Regions from separate parts of the Pedococcus ginsenosidimutans genome, predicted to be linked through region 3. Evidence: riboswitches for the same ligand, from Rfam matches in the RefSeq annotation. Region 3 holds a riboswitch; each other region holds the start of a gene.

Region 1 (3,262 bases), on a different contig from region 3:
GCTGCTGCTCCGGGTCTGGCAGCCCGCGACGGCGTACGTGGAGACCGAGACCGACGACGAGCTCGTCGGCGCCCGCAGCGGTTCCGCTGCCCGGGCGGCGGATGGCTCACCGGCCCGGGGTGCCGACACGTCCCACGAGGGCGGTCGCGCCACCGCAGCCCGCGGGCACGGCGGCAGCAGCCGGCGCCACGACGAGCCCGTCCCCTCGACCACGGCGGGTGACCTCGCGGCCCGCGACGCGGACCGGCAGGACAGCACCGCCGAGGTGGTCCGGGCCTACGCGCCGTACCTCATCATCATCGCGCTGTTCATCGTCGCGCAGCTGCCGGGCGTCAAGGACGCCCTCGACGCGCCGAGCCGGGCGTTCCGGTGGCCCGGTCTCGACGGGCTGAAGACGGCCTCGGGCAAGGACTCGACCCTGCCGGTGTTCAAGCTCAACTGGCTCAACGCCGCAGGCACCCTCATGCTCATCGCCGGCCTTCTGACCATCCCCGCGATCGGCATCTCGCCGCGCAAGGCCCTCACCGCCTACGGCGCGACCTACCGCCAGCTCGCGTCCGCGATCCTCACCGTCATGGCGGTGCTCGGCCTCGCCTACGTCATGAACTCCTCGGGCCAGACCGCGACCCTGGGGTCGTGGATGGCCGGTGCCGGGGCGGCCTTCGCGGTCCTGTCACCGATCCTGGGCTGGCTCGGTGTCGCCGTGACGGGGTCCGACACGTCGTCGAACTCGCTGTTCGGCGCGCTCCAGGTCTCGGCCGCCAAGGACGTCGGGCTCAGCCCGGCGCTCATGGCAGCGGCTAACTCCTCCGGCGGGGTGCTCGGCAAGATGATCTCGCCGCAGAACCTCGCCATCGCCGCGGCGGCCGTGGGCCTCTCCGGCCGCGAGGGCGACCTGTTCCGCCGGGTGGTCGGCTGGAGCCTGGGGTTCCTGGCGTTCATGTGCGTCGTGGTCTACCTCCAGTCCACGTCGGTGCTCGGCTGGATGTTGCCCTGAGCCCGGAGGAGGGCGGCTGCCCTCCCGGTCCGCGATGAGAGACGGGTGTGCCGCGCCGTGACCGGCGCGGCATACCCTCTCGGTAGGTCATGAGTGCCAGCGCCAAGCCCCGGCTCGCTGGCCGGCAACCCTCCTCCGCGGTGGGGTGCCCCGGGTGAGGACCAGGCGCACGGCACCTGCCGTGCGCAAGCGCGGGAGACCCACCACGTGTCCCGCACCGCCTCCGGCGGTGGCGACCTGCACCACTCCACCGTCGGCGACGGACCACGCCGACGCCGCACCCGCGGCACGAGAGTGAAGGTCACAGACATGAGCAACGCCAACTGGTCGTTCGAGACCCGCCAGGTGCACGTCGGGCAGGAGCCCGACTCAGCCACCGGGGCCCGCGCCCTGCCGATCTACCAGACCACCTCCTACGTCTTCAGGGACACCGAGCACGCAGCAAACCTGTTCGCGCTCAAGGAGTTCGGCAACATCTACACCCGCATCATGAACCCGACGCAGGACGCCGTCGAGCAGCGCGTCGCCTCGCTCGAAGGCGGCGTCGGGGCGCTGCTCGTGGCCTCCGGGCAGGCGGCCGAGACGCTCGCCATCCTCAACATCGCCGAGGCCGGTGACCACGTCGTGGCCAGCCCCAGCCTCTACGGCGGCACCTACAACCTGCTCAAGCACACCCTGCCCAAGTTCGGCATCCAGGTGAGCTTCGTCGCCGACCCCAACGACGTCGAGTCGTGGCGGGCAGCGGTGCAGCCCAACACGAAGCTGTTCTTCGGGGAGTCGATCTCCAACCCCAAGTCCGAGGTGCTCGACATCGAGGCCGTCGCCTCGGTCGCCCACGAGGTCGGGGTGCCGCTGGTCGTCGACAACACCATCGCCACGCCGTACCTCATCCGTCCCCTGGAGTGGGGAGCCGACGTCGTCGTGCACTCCGCCACGAAGTACCTCGGCGGCCACGGCACGTCGATCGCCGGCGTGATCGTCGACGGCGGCACCTTCGACTACGCCGCGGACCCGGAGCGGTTCCCCAACTACAACACCCCCGAGGAGAGCTACCACGGGCTCGTCTTCGCCCGGGACCTCGGCGTCGGCAGCCCGCTGGGCGCCAACCTGGCGTTCATCCTCAAGGCCCGGGTACAGCTGCTGCGTGACCTCGGCCCGGCGGTGGCGCCGTTCAACGCGTTCCTCATCGCGCAGGGCATCGAGACGCTGAGCCTGCGCCTCGACCGGCACCTGGAGAACACGCACAAGGTCGCGGCGTTCCTCCAGGCGCAGGACCAGGTGGAGAAGGTCGTGTGGGCGTCGCTGCCCGACCACGAGTCCTACAAGAAGGCGCGCAGGTACACGCCCCGGGGCGCGGGTGCGGTGCTGGCCTTCGAGATCGCCGGCGGCGTCGAGGCGGGGCGCCGGTTCGTCGAGGCGCTGGAGCTGCACAGCCACGTGGCCAACATCGGCGACGTGCGCTCCCTGGCCATCCACCCGGCCTCGACGACCCACTCCCAGGGCCCCGACAGCGACCGCCTCGCAGCCGGCGTGACCCCCGGCCTCGTGCGCCTCGCGGTGGGTATCGAGCACATCGACGACATCCTCGCCGACCTCGAGCAGGGCTTCATCGCCGCCAAGGGTGCCTGAGCCCCATCGAGACGGCCCGCCGAGGGCGGTGGGCGGGACACGCAGGACCCCGGGGCCGGTGCGGCCCCGGGGTCCTGCGACTGCGGTGTCAGCGGATCCTGACGATGGACCCCGTACCGGTCGGGTTGCCCTGGTCGTCCGTGGGAGCCAGCGTCCCGGCGTACAGGTGGCCGTTGCCGTACTCGACGGCGAGGGCGCCCGGCAGCATGGCAGCCGTGCTCTTGTGGCCGTTGCGGACCGCGGTCACCTTGCCACCGAAGAGCTCGGCCACGTACAGCGTGCCGTCGCTGCCCTGGGTGACGCTGGTCGCCCCGGCGAAGCCGGTCGCCACCCGGGTGGCGGCACCGGTCCACGGGTTAACCTTGTAGACCGAGCCGCGGGCGCCGGCCGACGGGTCCTCGGGCCCACCGGGCAGCGTGGAGACGTAGAGCATGCCGTCCATGCCCACCTCGACATCGGTCGGCACGGGCTCGAACTTGTACCGCTGGCCGGCGCAGTCCGGGATCCCGTTGGCGTCGGCGAACTCCTGGCTCACCAGGAGCGGCTGCGGCGGCAGGAGCGACAGCAGCGACACGTGACCGTTGTCGTCGACCTTCACCAGGTCGTTGCCACCGGCGTCCGCGACCACCCACGCGC
Region 2 (3,262 bases), on a different contig from region 3:
GAATCACCCGGCCGTCAAGGTGGTTGGAACCGTGTTCGGGTGCAGCCGCACCCGCACGACCGGACCAGAGGAGACGAACCATGGCTGTGAACCGCTGGGGAGCCCTGCGCACCATCGCCTCGGCCCTGCGCACCGCGTTGCGCCCGGGCACCCCGTCGATGGGGGAGCGCGCTGCGAGCGTGCCACGACTGGTGCGGGCGACCTTCCGGGGTGAGTACACCGGTACCTCCCGCGGGCGCCTGCTCATGATCGTGGCCGCGCTCGGGTACGTCGTGTCGCCCATCGACGTCGTGCCCGAGGCCTTCCTGTCCGTCCTGGGACTGGCCGACGACGCCGTGGTGGCCTCGTGGATCGCGGCCGCGCTGGTCAACGAGACCGAGTCGTTCCTGCGCTGGGAGCGGACCGCGGCCCCGGTCGGCGCCGACGCCCCGGGCCGTCGCACGTGGCGCAGCCGCGGTGCCGGTCGCACCGTGCCCAGCCACGTCGTGCGCTGACGGTCCAGCCGCCCGGCGCGAGCTGACGCGGGGCGCTGACGCGGGGCGCTGACGCCCCGGCGCGCTCGTTCGTCCACAGGCGCGCCGGGGCGGCTGCCCCCTCCACAGCGTGCGGGCCGGGGTCTCGTCCGGGGCCGCCGGGGCCGCGACGGTAGGTCCATGGAACCCATCCGGCTCACCGGTCCCGCAGACGTCCTGTCCGTGCTGCCGTACCAGCTCGGCTACCACCCGAGCGACTCACTCGTCCTCTGCGCCCTGCGCGGCGGACGCCTCGGGATGATCGAGCGGATCGACCTCCCACCGCCCGAGCACCTCGCGGAGGCGTGCAGCTCGGTCGTGGCCCCCATGGTCCGCGAGGACCCCGACGGGGTGCTGCTGGTCGGCTACGAGACCGAGGCCGGTGCCTCGACGGAGTTCTCCGACGCGGTGCGTGACGCGCTCGTCGGGTGCGGCATCCGGGTGGTCGACCGGATGGTCGTGCACGACGGCTGCTGGTCCGCGCCGGACTGTGCGTCGGGGTGCTGTCCCTCCGCCGAGGACGCGCAGCCGGTGCCGCGCGACGTCCCCGCGCTCGCGGACTTCGTGGCCCTCGAGGTCGCGCCGCTGCAGGGCCGGGACGACCTCGCCGCCATCGTCCGTGCCGACGGCGGGCTCGCGCCGGCCGTGGCTGCACTGCTCGCCCGGCGCGGAAGGGCCTCGACGGTGCGGTCGGTCGGCGGCGGAAGCCGGGCCGAGGCCGTGCAGCGCCTTCGGCACCTGGCGACCTGGGCCCTGGTCCTGGACGTCGGCGTCGACGCGAGACCGGTGGAGTCCCTCACCGCCGACGACGTGGCCGACCTCGTGGACAGCCTGCTCGACGTGGGGCTCAGGGACGCCGTCATCGCCTGGCTCTGCCCGGGCACCCTCCCGCTCGAGCTGCTGCCGGACGACCTCGCCGACGCCGTGGCCGTGAGCCTGCCCGCACCCGTGTGGGCCGGGCGCGCGGACGGTGGCACCGCAGGGGTGGTCGCGGGCCGACGACTGCTGGCGCGGCTGCAGTGGGTGGTGCGGGCGGTCCCCGACGACGTCGCGGCCCCGGTGCTGACGGTGCTGGCCAACTACGCGTGGTGGCTCGGTGACGGCGCGCTCACCAGGGTCGCGCTCGACCGGGCCCTTGCCCACGACCCCGGCTACCGGCTCGCCCTCCTGCTGGAGCGGATGGTCGACCTCGGGCTGCGCTCCCCGTCCGAGCCCGGGGCCGGTGTGCCTGCCTGAGCGGAGTGGGTCCAGTGTCCGGACGACCCGGACGAGAGGAGCACCGGCTCGTATGATGGGCGCAGGTGATGAGTCCCAGCGCCAAGCCCCGGCTTGCTGGGCGGCAACCCTCCTCGCGGTGGGGTGCCCCGGGTGAGGACCTGGCCGACCCTGATCCGGGCGGCAAGCGCGATGCCCCAGGAGTACCCCGATGACGACCACCTCCCGTCCGCCGACGACCTCTGGCGCCTGGCGCGAGGGCGACCCCGTGGGCAGCCGGCGCTTCGTCGGCCTCGGGGCCGTCGAGCTCGAGCGCGGCGGTGTGCTGCCCGACGTCACGGTCGCCTACGAGACCTGGGGCGAGCTCAACGCCGCCGGCGACAACGCCATCCTCGTCGAGCACGCGCTCACCGGCGACGCCCACGTCGTCGGTGAGGCCGGCCCGGGCCACCCGACCCCGGGGTGGTGGGACGGCCTCGTCGGCCCGGGGAGTCCGCTCGACACCGACCGCTTCTTCGTCGTGGCCTCCAACGTCCTAGGCGGCTGCCAGGGCACGACCGGGCCGTCCTCGTCGGCGCCCGACGGCACGGCGTGGGGGAGCAGGTTCCCCTTCGTCACGGTCCGCGACCAAGTGCAGGTCGAGGCACTGCTCGCCGACCGGCTGGGTATCGAGCGGTGGCACCTCGTGCTGGGGGGCTCCATGGGCGGGATGCGGGCCCTGGAGTGGGCGGTCGGCCACCCCGATCGGGTGGACCGGGCGGTGGTGCTGGCCAGCACCGCGTACGCCACCGCGGAGCAGATCGCGTGGTGCCAGGCGCAGCTGCTGGCCATCCGGTCCGACCCGCACTTCCGGAACGGCGACTACTACGACCAGCACACCGGGCCGGACGCCGGCCTGGGCATCGCACGGCGGATCGCCCACGTGACCTACCGCAGCGAGCTCGAGCTGCACGAGCGGTTCGGTCGCGAGCCGCAGGGGAGTGAGGAGCCTCTGGGGGGCCGCGGGCGCTACGCCGTCGAGTCCTACCTCGACCACCACGCGGGCAAGCTCGCCGGGCGGTTCGACGCCAACTCCTATCTCGTCCTCACCGAGGCGATGAACTCCCACGACGTCGGCCGGGGTCGCGGCGGGGTCCCGGAGGCGCTCCGGCGGGTGCGCGCGGACGTGCTCGTCGTCGCGGTCGACTCCGACCGGCTCTACCCGCCGCGGCTCTCCCACGAGATCGCCGAGGGCATCGGGGGGGCGAGCCTGCACACCGTGCGGTCCGACTACGGCCACGACGGCTTCCTCATCGAGCTCGACCAGGTGGGGGCCGTCGTCGAGCGAGTGCTCGCCGACCCTGCCTGACCTCGGGATTTCCGATAGCGTCTGAGCCGCGGCCTTTGCCGCGGTTGTCGACGAACGAGGAGGTTCCCGTGGCCATCGTTGTGGGGTATGTCCCGACGAAGGAAGGGCGAGCCGCGCTGCGGCGCGCGGCGGACGAGTCGCTGCTGCGCAAGTCCAGGCTCATCGTCATCAACTCCCAGCGCGGTGG
Region 3 (3,262 bases):
GCCGAGCGCCGCATCATCGTGGCCTGCTTCTCCTCGCACGTGCACCGTGTCCAGCAGGTGCTCAACGCCGCGGAGAAGGCCGGGCGCAAGGTCGCCATGGTGGGTCGCTCGATGGTGCGCAACATGGGGATCGCGGCCGAGCTCGGCTACCTCAAGGTCCCCGACGGCGTCCTGGTCGACGTCAAGAAGCTCGACAACTTCCCCGACCACCAGGTCGTCCTCATCTGCACCGGCTCGCAGGGTGAGCCGATGGCCGCCCTGTCGCGGATGGCCAACCGCGACCACCGCATCGACGTCGGCAAGGGCGACACGGTCCTGCTGGCGTCCTCGCTGATCCCCGGCAACGAGAACGCCGTCTACCGCGTCATCAACGGCCTCATGCGCCTGGGCGCCAACGTCGTCCACAAGGGCAACGCCAAGGTCCACGTCTCGGGGCACGCCAGCGCCGGCGAGCTCCTCTACTGCTACAACATCGTCAAGCCCCGCAACGTCATGCCGGTCCACGGCGAGTGGCGCCACCTGGTCGCCAACGCCGAGCTGGCCGTGCAGACCGGCGTGCCCCGCGAGCGCGTGGTGCTGGCCGAGGACGGCGTGGTCGTCGACCTCGTCGACGGCAGGGCGAAGGTCGTCGGGGCGGTCGACTGCGGCTACGTCTACGTCGACGGCTCGTCGGTCGGCGAGTTCGACGAGGCGCTGCTCAAGGACCGCCGCATCCTGCGCGACGAGGGGTTCATCTCGGTCATCGTCGTCATGGACTCGGCCACCGGGAAGGTGGCGGCAGGCCCGGAGATCCAGGCCCGCGGCTTCGCCGAGGACGACGAGATCTTCCGCCAGGTGCGCCCCAAGATCGAGCAGGCGCTCGCTGACGCCACCGGCAACGGCGTCACCGACTCCTACCAGCTCGAGCAGGTCGTGCGACGCGCGGTCGGCAGCTGGGTCGGTGGCAAGATCCGCCGCCGCCCGATGATCATCCCGGTCGTCATCCAGGCCTGACGCCGGCCGCGGTCCGCCCGCCCTACCAGGGGCGGGCGGGGGCCAGGTCTCGGGTGTCGTCGACCGGCACCCACCCCTCGCTGCCGTGCGCGTACTCGTGCCGCGGCCCGTGCGCGGCGAGGTCGGCGACCGCGGTGAGCAGCCGCTCGACGTGCGCTGCGGTGGTGGCCAGGCCGATGCTGGCGCGCACGGCGGTGTCCGGCCCCGCCGAGTACGGGTCGTCGAGCAGGGTGTCGACGCACAGGTGGGCGCAGAACTTGCCGTCGCGGACCCCGATGCCGTGCTCGGCCGACAGCGCGGCCGAGACGAGCGAGGAGTCGAGGCCGTCCACGGTGAACGTCGCGACGGCGACCCGCTCGTGCTCGTCCCCGAACAGCGAGTAGGTCTGCACGCCGTCGATCTCGCGCAGCCCCTCCAGCAGGGCCTTGCCGAGCCGGTCCTCGTGGGCCTCGATGGCCTCGGCGTGCTCGCGCAGCGCGTGGCAGGCGGCGGCCAGGGCGATCGCCCCGATGACGTTGGGGCTGCCGCCCTCGTGCCGCGCGGAGCCGGTGTGCCACTGCACCCCTCGCTCGGTCACCGACCTCGTGGCGCCGCCTCCGGGGAGGTAGGGCGCGGCGGCGTCGAGCCAGTCCGCGCGGCCGGCCAGGACGCCGGCGCCGAACGGGGCGTAGAGCTTGTGGCCCGACAGCACGACGTAGTCGACGCCGAGCTCGTCGAGGTCGACCCGGCGGTGCGGGGCGTACTGCGCCGCGTCGAGGACGACCCGGGCGCCGGCGCGGCGGGCCACGGCGGCCAGCTCGCGGACCGGCCACAGCTCGCCGGTGACGTTGGACGCGCCGGTGAGGACGACGAGCCGGTGCCGGCCGTGCCGCGTGCGCAGCGCCTCCTCGAGCAGGACGACCGCGTCGGCGGCGCTGCCGGGCACGGGGATGCGGACCGTCTGGCGCGCCTTCCACGGCAGCAGTGCGGCGTGGTGCTCGGACTCGAACACGAACACCGAGGTGTCGCGGGGGAGCGAGCGCGCGAGCAGGGTGAAGGAGTCGGTGCTGTTGCGGGTGAAGACGACCTCGTCACCCTCGCGGGCGCCGACGAAGGCGGAGACCTCGGCCCTGGCCTGCTCGTACCAGCCGCTCGTGACCGCGGAAGCCCAGCCCTTGCCGCGGTGCACCGAGGAGTAGGTCCGCAGCGCGGTGTCCACGGCGGCCTTGACGCTGACCAGGGCAGGGGTCGACGCCGCGTGGTCGAAGTTGGCGTAGTCGGTGGGGCCGTCGAGCGTCGGGACCGGCAGCCCGGCGGACAGCACCGCCGGCACCACCGGGGACTCGGCGTCGCCCGCGGTCGGCAGCGGGAGGGAGGGGACCGCGCGCAGGTGCTCCCGGGCGTGGGCCAGGGGAGCGGTGCGGCGGACGGCCGCTGCGGCCGGCGTGCCCTCGACGGTGGTGGGCGGGGTGCTGGCTATCGACACGGAGATCAGCTCCTGGGTCCGGTGGACCCGGGCTGGGCTCGGGTCCGCGCTTGCCGGCTGCTGGTGCAGACGGCCCGGTCGTCACCCGGAGCACCCCACCGCGGTGGAGGGTTGCTGGTCAGCAAGCCGGGGCTACGCGCTGACACTCATGACCTTGGTCGACGACGGTAGCGGCCGTCGTGCGGCGCCTCCAGCAGGCGGACGGACCTTCCCGTCATCTGAGACGTGCCGGGATCGGAGGAGAGGGCGGGGCTGGTGCGCCTGCGCCGACGCCCAGCGGTCTCCGTGAGGATCCGCGGTCGTCGGCGCAGGCCCCGCCAGACGCAGCCCCAGAGTGACACCGGCGCGTCCCGGTGCACAGGGCTGGGACCGGTCCGTGTCCGAAGTGATGCGCGCCCCTCACCCGTTCGGGGGAGAGCGGCGGTGGCATTTTGAGCAGCCTGCGACGCGTGTGACGCGTGTGTCCGGTGTGGCCGTCGCGTAGCCTGCGGACCATGGCCACACGTCCGTCCACCCCGACGCGCTCCTCCTCGGCCGGGCAGGCGCGCAAGGGCACTGCCACGCGCCCTGCCAACCGTCGGTCCAGCACTCCCCGCAAGCAGCCCGCGCGGGGCAAGGCGAGCGGTGGTGGCCTGCCCCTGCCGCTGCGCGCCGTCCGCGGCACGTGGATGGGTATGGCGCACGTGGCCGGCGGCGCCGTCCGGCGGGTCGGGAGCAGCGCGCGCGAGCTCGAGCCGGAGCACCGTCGCGACGGCGTGGGCTTCACCCTGCTCGGCCTCGCGATCCTCGTCGCGGCCCGTGAGT

Evidence for each region. Region 3 has a riboswitch for S-adenosylmethionine ahead of ABEA42_RS17680 (aminotransferase class V-fold PLP-dependent enzyme). Riboswitches for the same ligand answer to the same signal wherever they lie in the genome.
Region 1: linked by a shared signal. The riboswitch ahead of ABEA42_RS06310 (bifunctional o-acetylhomoserine/o-acetylserine sulfhydrylase) and the one ahead of ABEA42_RS17680 (aminotransferase class V-fold PLP-dependent enzyme) in region 3 are both predicted to bind S-adenosylmethionine.
Region 2: linked by a shared signal. The riboswitch ahead of metX (homoserine O-acetyltransferase MetX) and the one ahead of ABEA42_RS17680 (aminotransferase class V-fold PLP-dependent enzyme) in region 3 are both predicted to bind S-adenosylmethionine.

What each region holds. Positions count from the first base shown of each region.
Region 1 covers NZ_BAABLO010000004.1:329,440-332,701, reverse strand. The annotation lists gene ABEA42_RS06315 (L-lactate permease) at 1-997, shown strand, start outside; SAM riboswitch class IV at 1,083-1,195, shown strand; gene ABEA42_RS06310 (bifunctional o-acetylhomoserine/o-acetylserine sulfhydrylase) at 1,307-2,626, shown strand; gene ABEA42_RS06305 (ScyD/ScyE family protein) at 2,715-3,262, opposite strand, start outside.
Region 2 covers NZ_BAABLO010000004.1:309,280-312,541, reverse strand. The annotation lists gene ABEA42_RS06240 (YkvA family protein) at 81-494, shown strand; gene ABEA42_RS06235 (DUF4192 domain-containing protein) at 654-1,748, shown strand; SAM riboswitch class IV at 1,813-1,923, shown strand; gene metX (homoserine O-acetyltransferase MetX) at 1,939-3,075, shown strand; gene ABEA42_RS06225 (universal stress protein) at 3,144-3,262, shown strand, end outside.
Region 3 covers NZ_BAABLO010000013.1:161,822-165,083, forward strand. The annotation lists gene ABEA42_RS17675 (ribonuclease J) at 1-993, shown strand, start outside; gene ABEA42_RS17680 (aminotransferase class V-fold PLP-dependent enzyme) at 1,016-2,458, opposite strand; SAM riboswitch class IV at 2,500-2,612, opposite strand; gene ABEA42_RS17685 (DNA translocase FtsK) at 2,953-3,262, shown strand, end outside.